2 regions of the Krasilnikovia sp. MM14-A1259 genome follow, and region 2 is predicted to be linked to the other one. Evidence: riboswitches for the same ligand, from Rfam matches in the RefSeq annotation. Region 2 holds a riboswitch; the other holds the start of a gene.
What was found. A riboswitch is a leader RNA that binds a small molecule or an ion and turns the genes downstream of it on or off. The one in region 2 is predicted to bind thiamine pyrophosphate.
Positions count from the first base shown of each region.

Region 1 (4,063 bases), 750 kb from region 2:
TGAGCACAGCCACCAGCCCCGCGACCGTGACGGCGTCGTCGACGGCACGCGGGGACCCGTTGACGGTCAGGCGCATGCGAACCTCCCGGGTCGGAACTCATCCAGCAGCGGGTCCGCCGTACCGGCGGTCAGCAGGTCGGCGATGAGGTCGGCCGTGACCGGGGCGAGCAGCACCCCGTTGCGGTGGTGCCCGGCCGCCACGACGACTCGTTCGTCCAGCGCACCGAGCAGCGGTGCATTGTCCGGGGTGGCGGGCCGGTGCCCCACGAGCGTCTCGGTCAGCGTGCACTCGCGCAGTGCGGGCACCAGATCCAGCGCCGCCCGCAGCAGGTCGAGCACGCCACCGGCGGTGACCGTCCGATCCGTACGCTCCTGCTGGGTCGCGCCGACCACCACCTCCCCGTCGGCGCGCGGCACCAGATAGACGTGGCGCCCGTCGGCGTAGCCGCTGACCACGTGCCGGAACGTGCCCGGCTCCCCCCGTAGCCTCAGCAGTTCCCCCTTGACCGGACGCACCGGCAGCCCGGTGAGCGCGGCGGTGCCGCACCCGGCCGCCACCACGACCTGCCCCGCCCGCACCTCGTCGAGCCGGGCCACGGTCGAAGGCACGACCGCGTCACCCAGTGCCGCCCGCAACGCGCCGACCACCCGGCGCGGATCGACCTGACGGTCGTCGGGCACGTACGCCCCGGCCCGCACGCGGGGCGACAACGCCGGCTCGCGGTCCCGCAGCGCGCTCGGGCCCAGCCGGGTCAGCCCGAGGTGGCGCCACACCCGGCTCGCCTCGGCCACGTCGTCCACGGTGAGGGCGACGCCCAGCGTGCCGGTCTCGTCGTACCCGAGATCCCGGCCGGTCTGCCCGCCCAGCTCCGCCGCGAAGCCGGGCCAGCGGCGCGCCGACTCGGCCATCAGCCGCCCCAGCCCCGGACTCTCGAACGGCGACTCCCCGCCCGGCGCGAGCATCCCCGCCGCCACGTGCCACGCGCCCAGATCCGGCGGACCCGGGTCGTGCACGACGACGCGCGCGCCGCGCTGGGCCACCCGCCAGGCGATGGACAACCCCACGATCCCGCCGCCGACCACCGCCACGTCCGGCATGCCGTTCATGACGTGCCCACCTTCCGCCTGCGCTCGGTGCACTCACTCATGCCGAGAGCGCCGTGAGCAGAGCCGTCGTGGCAGCATGCGGGTCCGCGGCTGCGGCCAGCGCACCGACCACCGCGACACCGTGCGCGCCCGCGGTGCGCAGGTCCGGAACCGCCCCGGCGGTCACCCCGCCGATCGCGATGACCGGCGTCGTCCCCAGCGCCGCGGCAACGGCCGCGATGCCGGCCAGGCCCAGCGGGTCCGGCAGCCCCGCCTTGGTGCTGGTCCGGAACGCGGGCCCCACCCCGAGGTACGTGGCACCCGCGGCGACCGCGGCGCGCGCCGAATCGGGCTCGCGGCACGTCGCACCGAGAACCGCCGTGGCGCCGAGCACCCCGCGCGCCGCCGGCACCGGGAGATCGTCCGCGCCCACGTGCGCGCCGTCGGCGTCGATCGCGACGGCAACGTCCAGACGGTCGTTGACCAGGAGCAACACGCCGGCTGGACGGCAGATCCCGGCGACCGCGAGCCCGAACTCGTACGCCGTCCGGTCGGTCACCTCGTCCTCGACGCGGACCTGCACGGCCAGAGCGTGCGGGGTACCGGCCGAGGTGGCGGCGGCGACGGCGGCGCCGACCACGCCCACGGCGTCGCGACCGGGCCGCGCGTCCGTGATGACGTGCAGGCGGGGAAATGCAGAGCCCACAACTCACTCCTCCCTGCGCCGGCATGACCCGGATCAGGTTCGACGGTCGGGGGCTGCAGCCCCCCTCTCAGCCCGGTACACCGGACTCCCGTGAGGTTGTTCTGACTGGACGATAACCGTGCGCCCGGGCCGCCGTAAACCCCGCCCTCGCCCCGGTCCGGTTTGGCACACTCCGTCCCCGCGCCGTTGGAGCGCTCCAACGGCGTACCGATGCTCCAGTCAGGACGGTGCGGGTGAGCTACCGGTCGTAACCCAGGGCCGGGTGGGTGGGGCCGCCCAGCCGGGCCGAGATCAGATCGAGCAGCTTCCACTGCACCGAACCGTCCGGGACCTCTTCGCCCTCGCCCTCCATCTCGTCGGCGATGCTCGCCGACGAGGCCAGCTCCGTTTCGACCGAGACCCACTGGGCGCCGGTCAGCGTGACGGAAACCGGGCGGCTGCCGGGCGGGTGTGCACCGACGGCGCGGAGGCGACCCCGGACGGCCAACGTGATCGCACCCGACACGTCCGTCGTGGCTTCCTGGGTGTCGCCGGATCCGTCGCCCGCGTACGCGGCGAGCTCCCGGGTGAAGTCGAGGGGTTCGAGAACGGACCGCCACTCCTCCTGGGGGTGCGACCCCATGAGCGGGCCGGGAAGGGACACGCCCGAGGCCGCGGGCGCTCAGCGGATCATCGGCGGCCGCCCCGGAGAGTTGAGGACGATCAGCGCACGTCCCACACCGGCTCGGGTGTCTCCACCACCTCGCCGTCCCCCTGGAACAGGACAAAGCGGTCGAAGCCTCGGGAGAACCAACGATCATGGGTGACCGCGATCACCGTGCCCTCGTACGCCCGCAGCCCTTCCTCCAGCGCCTCCGCCGAGGCCAGGTCGAGGTTGTCCGTCGGCTCGTCGAGCAGCAGCATGGTCGCCCCGGACAGCTCCAGCAGCAGCACGAGGAAGCGCGCCTGCTGCCCGCCGGACAGCGTCCCGAACCTCTGATCCCCCTGGCCGGCCAGCTCGTACCGGTTGAGGGCCTTCATGGCCCCGGCCCGGTCCACGCCGGAACGGTGGTCGTCGCCGCGCCACAGGATCTCCACGAGCGTACGGTCGAGCAGTTCCGGCCGGTCGTGCGTCTGGGAGAAATGCCCCGGCCGCACCCGGGCGCCGAGCCGGGCGACGCCGTCGTGCGCCACGTGTGCCAGCGGCGCGCCGTCGACCGGCTTGTGCTCCGCGTCCGGGTCGGAGCCGCCGCCCGCGAGCAGCCGCAGGAAGTGCGACTTGCCCGTGCCGTTGGCGCCGAGCACCGCCACCCGGTCGCCGTACCAGACCTCCAGGTCGAACGGGAACGTCAGGTTCTCCAGCTCCAGCTGCTCGCACACCACGGCCCGCTTGCCGGTACGCCCGCCGCGCAGGTTCATCCGCACCGCCTGATCCTTGGGCGGCAGCGGCGGCGGCCCGGCCTCCTCGAACTTGCGCAACCGCGTCTGCGCGGCCTGATACCGCGACGCCATCCCGTCGTTGTACGTGGCCTTCTGCTTCAACGTCAGCACCAGCTCGCGCAGCTTCTGGTGCTCCTCCTCCCAGCGCCGCCGCGACTCCAGCAGCCGGTCGTGCCGGTGCGCCCGCGCCTCGTGCCAGGATGCGAACCCGCCCGGGTGCACCCACGCACTGCCACCTTCGACGGCCACCACCCGGCCCGCGGTCTGGGCCAGCAGTTCACGGTCGTGCGACACGTACAGCACGGACTTGGTGGATTCGCGCAGCCGCGCCTCCAGCCACCGCTTGCCCGGGACGTCGAGGAAGTTGTCCGGCTCGTCGAGCAGCAGCACCTCGTCCGTGCCGCGCAGCAGCAGGTCGAGCGCGAACCGCTTCTGCTGCCCACCCGAGAGGGTACGCACCGGCCGGTGTTTCACCTGCTCCCACGGCTGGTCCAGGATCGCGACCGCGACCGTGTCGAACAGCACCTCGGCGTCGTACCCGCCGGTCTCGCCCCAGTGCGCGAGCGCGTTGGCGTACCCGAGCTGCGACTTCTCGGTGTCCGAAAGGGCCGCCGCGGCCGCCGCGAGGCGCTCACCCGCCGCGCGCAACGGCGGCGCCACGAGCGAAAGGGCCAGGTCCTCCAGCGTACGGTCGTCGCCGATCATTCCGATGAACTGCCGCATGACGCCCAGCCCGCCGGAGCGCGCGATCGTGCCGGACTGGACCGGCAGGTCCCCGGCGACCATCCGCAGCAGGGTGGTCTTGCCTGCGCCGTTCGGCCCGACGAGCGCGACCTTGGCGCCCTCCCCGAC
Region 1 is NZ_BAAGAJ010000002.1:5,920,182-5,924,244, reverse strand. Features, by position in the region: gene thiS (sulfur carrier protein ThiS) at 1-76, opposite strand, end outside; gene thiO (glycine oxidase ThiO) at 67-1,107, opposite strand; gene thiE (thiamine phosphate synthase) at 1,145-1,771, opposite strand; TPP riboswitch at 1,786-1,894, opposite strand; gene ACMCNK_RS26910 (hypothetical protein) at 2,031-2,414, opposite strand; gene ACMCNK_RS26905 (ABC-F family ATP-binding cassette domain-containing protein) at 2,495-4,063, opposite strand, start outside.
Region 1: another riboswitch for thiamine pyrophosphate. It lies ahead of thiE (thiamine phosphate synthase); the one in region 2 lies ahead of ACMCNK_RS30315 (ECF transporter S component).

Region 2 (4,063 bases):
GATCCCTCCACCGGGTTCGAGCACGATCACGCGGTCGACCAGCGGCAGCGCCTCGGCCACCCGGTGCTCCACGAGGATCAGTGTGGTGTCCGGGTCCCGGGTACGGGTGATCGCGTCGCGCACCCGGGCCGCACCGGCCGGGTCGAGGTTGGCGGTGGGTTCGTCGAGCAGCAGCAGCCCGGGGCGCAACGCCAGCACCCCGGCGAGCGCGAGGCGCTGCTGTTCACCGCCGGACAGGGCCGCGGTCGGCCGGTCCCGGGCGTACGGGAAGCCGACCCGCCCCAGCGCAGCGTCCACCCGGGGCCAGATCGCCTCGGCGGGCACCCCGCGGTTCTCCAGCCCGAACGCCACGTCGTCGCCGCTGCGGGCCATGACGAGCTGGGTCTGCGGGTCCTGGAAGACGATGCCCACGCGCTCGCGGGCCTTGTGCGGGTCCAGGCCGTCGATCTCGACCGCCCCCTCGGCCTCGCCGGAGTCCCGGGGCAGCAGCGCGGCCAGCGCCGCGAGCAGGGTGCTCTTGCCCGCCCCGGAGGGGCCCAGCAGGAGCACCCGCTCGCCGTGCGCGATGCGCAGGTCGACGCCGCGTACGGCCCAGGCGCGGCGTCCGGCGTGGCGCCACCCGAACCCGCGCAGCACGACCTCCGCCATCGGTCAGACCAGGGCGCGGTCGCGGCCCGCCGCGAAGCGGTCCAGCACCCCGGTGGGCGCCAGCGCCCGCACCAGCGCCCAGCCGCCCACCCCGGCGATCACGGTGCTGCTGACGATCGTCAGCAGGGCGTACGGGATCCGGTAGCTCCACAGCGCGTACGCGCCGTTCCAGACGAAGAAGTCGAACAGGGCGGCACCGAGACCGGTCAGCGCCCCGGCGAACAGCGCCGCGGGCAGCCGGAACGAGCGGTACCGCAGCGCCGCGAACGCCAGCTCCGCGCCGAGCCCCTGCACGAAGCCCTGCGCAATCACCGTGGCACCCCACTGGTCGCCGAGCAGCGCGGAGATGATCGCGGCCAGCGTCTCGGTGTACAGCGATGCGCCCGGCTTCCGGATGATCAGGCCGCTCAGCACGGCCGGCATCAGCCACACCCCGTACAGCACGGTCTGGGCCGGCGGGAAGAACGCGAACGCCCCCTGCGTGGCTCCCCACAGAATGTTCCACGCCCAGAAGACGACGCCGAACGTGACCGCGATGATCGAAGCGATCACGATGTCGATCGTCCGCCAGCGGTTGGTCATGGTGCCTCCAGCTCTATCGCGAACCGAGAGAAGGCGCGCGCCAGCAACTCGGCTGGAGACGACCGAACTCCCTGCGCTGGCATTACCCAGATCAGGTTCGAGGGTCTGCGGGCCGGCGGCCCGCACTCTCAGCGCTGCGCGCTCCCCTGTCGGATGGCATGTGTTTCGATGACGCTAACACCAGGTCGTGCGGGGGAACAGCGAGGGAGGATCGCGATGGAGATCGAGGCCCGCGGGCTCACCTTCGACGTGTACGCCGACGGTCCGCCCGACGGCGAGCCGGTGCTCCTGCTGCACGGCTTCCCCCAGGACCACCGCGAGTTCGAGCTGATCGCCCCGCGGCTGCACGAGGCGGGCCTGCGCACGTACGCGCTGGACCAGCGCGGCTACAGCCCGGGAGCCTGCCCGGACGGGGTGGCCGCGTACCGGCTGCCCGAAGCGTGCGCGGACGCGGTCGCGGTGCTCGACGCGCTCGGTCTCGATTCGGTGCATGTGGTGGGCCACGACTGGGGTGCCCATGTGGGCTGGCTGCTGGCCGCGGAGCAGCCCCAGCGGGTGCGCTCGTATACGTCCGTGTCGGTGCCGCACCCGCGGGCGCTGGCGACCGCGCTGAGCCGGGAACCGCGGCAACGGCTGCGATTCGCGTACATGGGGATGTTCCGGGCACGGTTCGCGGAACGGCTGATGCTCGCCCGCGACGGGGCGATGCTGCGTTCGATGCTGAAACCGATCGGTCCGCGGGCGGCCGGGTACGCCGCGGCGATGCGCACCCCGGGACGGCTGACCGGCGCCCTGAACTGGTACCGGGCGCTCACGAAAGGCCAGCTCGCGGGCGTCGGGCAGATCACCGTGCCGACCACGTACGTGTGGGGTGAGGCGGACCCGGTGCTGGGCCGCACGGCCGCGCTGGCCACCGGCGACTGTGTCGATGCGGACTACCGGCTCGTCGCGTTGCACGACGTGGGGCACTGGGTGCCGGAGGAGGCCCCCCGAGCACTCGCGGACGCGGTGCTGGAGCGGACGGGTGTTTGACCGTTCGCCGCTGCGGGGATGCCCCCGGGGAACCGCGGGGCGGCACCGGGGAACTGCGCGGGTTTGCGCCGGAGAGTGACCGTGGGAGGGCGGATGGCCCGGGAGAAGGGCGGGCTGCCCGGCGAGACCGAGCGGCAGCGCTGGAACCGCAACTTCGCCGACCTGCTGCAGGAGCTGCGGGTCGCGCAGACCGGGGTGCAGATCCTGTTCGCATTCCTGCTGACGCTGCCGTTCAGCAACGGGTTCCCCCACACGAACCATTTCCAGCGCGGCGTCTACCTGGTGGCGTTGATCTCCGCGGCGTTCGCCGCCACCCAGCTCATCGCGCCCGTGGCGTTCCACCGCGCCCTGTTCCGCCAGGGTCGCAAGCCCGAACTGGTCAGGTACGCGCACCGGATGGCCACGGCTGGGCTCGCGTGCCTGCTCGTCTCGATGGTCAGCAGCGTGCTGCTGATCACCGACTATCTGCTGAACATCTGGGCCGCGCTGAGCCTGACGGTCATCGTGGGCGGTTGGTTCGTGACGCACTGGGTGGTCGTGCCGTACGTGCGGCGGAGCTGGATCGAGGCCGAGGATCTGGAGGAGGACGAGAAGTTCGTCGCGGACGACTGACAGCGGTCCGGCGTACCCGATCAGCGCCGGGCGGCGCGCAGACCCAGGCTGCGCAACTCCAGCGCGGCCAGCGCGTCCACCGCGTCGGGGTCGCCGTCGCGCCAGGACTGTGCGATGTCCGGGCCGAGCCGGGTCAACTCGTTCAGCGGACGGCGCGTCAAGGCGCGCAACGCCAGCAGATCCCGGCCCGCCGCCTGTTCCCGGACCCGGCTGGCCACCCCGGCCCGGCGCATCCACCGCAGCCGCAGCGGCAGCCAGCCCAGCACCACCAGCGTGAGCGGCAGCACCACCACCGTGAACGCGATCAGCAGCGCCACGGTGCTCACGAGTTCCTGCTGCTGGCGCCCCGCGTCGGCCAGCGACCGAGCCGCGTCGGACGCCCCGGTGAAAGGCCTGGTGAGCTGATCACCGACGACGGGTACGCGGCCCACCTTGCCGCCCACGTCGGCGAGGTTGTCGGCGATGCTCGTGCCCGCGCTCTGCAGCTTCGCGCCGGGCACACCCAGTTTCAGGACGGTCGAGTGCACCCACAGCGCGGCGCGGATCCACAGGTAGATCCACAGCACGACGCACAGGTCGGTGACGATCTGGCGGACGGCAACGGGGAGCCGGTCGGCGTACCACTTCACGCGCGACAGCGTCGCATGAAGGGGCGCCCGGTGCAGTGCGGCGCCGCGGGTGTTCAGACCCGGGCGCACCCGGGACAGGTGCCGAAGATCTCGACCGTGTGCGAGACGTCCACGAAGCCGTGCTGACCGGCTACCCGGTCCGCCCATGCCTCCACGGCCGGGCCCTCCACCTCGACCGCCCGGCCACAGGACCGGCACACGAGATGGTGGTGGTGGCCCTGGCTGCACCGCCGGTACAGGTGCTCGCCGCCGGGCGGTCGCATCACGTCGATCTCACCCGCGTCGGCCAGTCCCTGCAACGTCCGGTACACCGTGGTGAGGCCGACCCGTTCGCCGCGGGCCTTCAGCATGGCGTGCAGGTCCTGAGCACTGTGGAATCCGTCGACGGCCGCCAGGACCGCGCTGACCGCGCTGCGCTGGCGGGTGTTGCGGACTGCCGCGGCGGGCTCCCCGGTCACGGGGCGCCCTCCTTCGCGTGGCTGACCGCGTCCGCGACGATGTGCGCGACGTGCTCGTCCACAAGCGAGTACGCGATCTCCCGGCCGCGCCGAGCCCCCCGC
Region 2 is NZ_BAAGAJ010000002.1:6,665,998-6,670,060, forward strand. Features, by position in the region: gene ACMCNK_RS30310 (ABC transporter ATP-binding protein) at 1-648, opposite strand, end outside; gene ACMCNK_RS30315 (ECF transporter S component) at 652-1,230, opposite strand; TPP riboswitch at 1,281-1,388, opposite strand; gene ACMCNK_RS30320 (alpha/beta fold hydrolase) at 1,447-2,262, shown strand; gene ACMCNK_RS30325 (DUF6328 family protein) at 2,356-2,874, shown strand; gene ACMCNK_RS30330 (hypothetical protein) at 2,895-3,503, opposite strand; gene ACMCNK_RS30335 (Fur family transcriptional regulator) at 3,557-3,961, opposite strand; gene ACMCNK_RS30340 (ArsR/SmtB family transcription factor) at 3,958-4,063, opposite strand, start outside.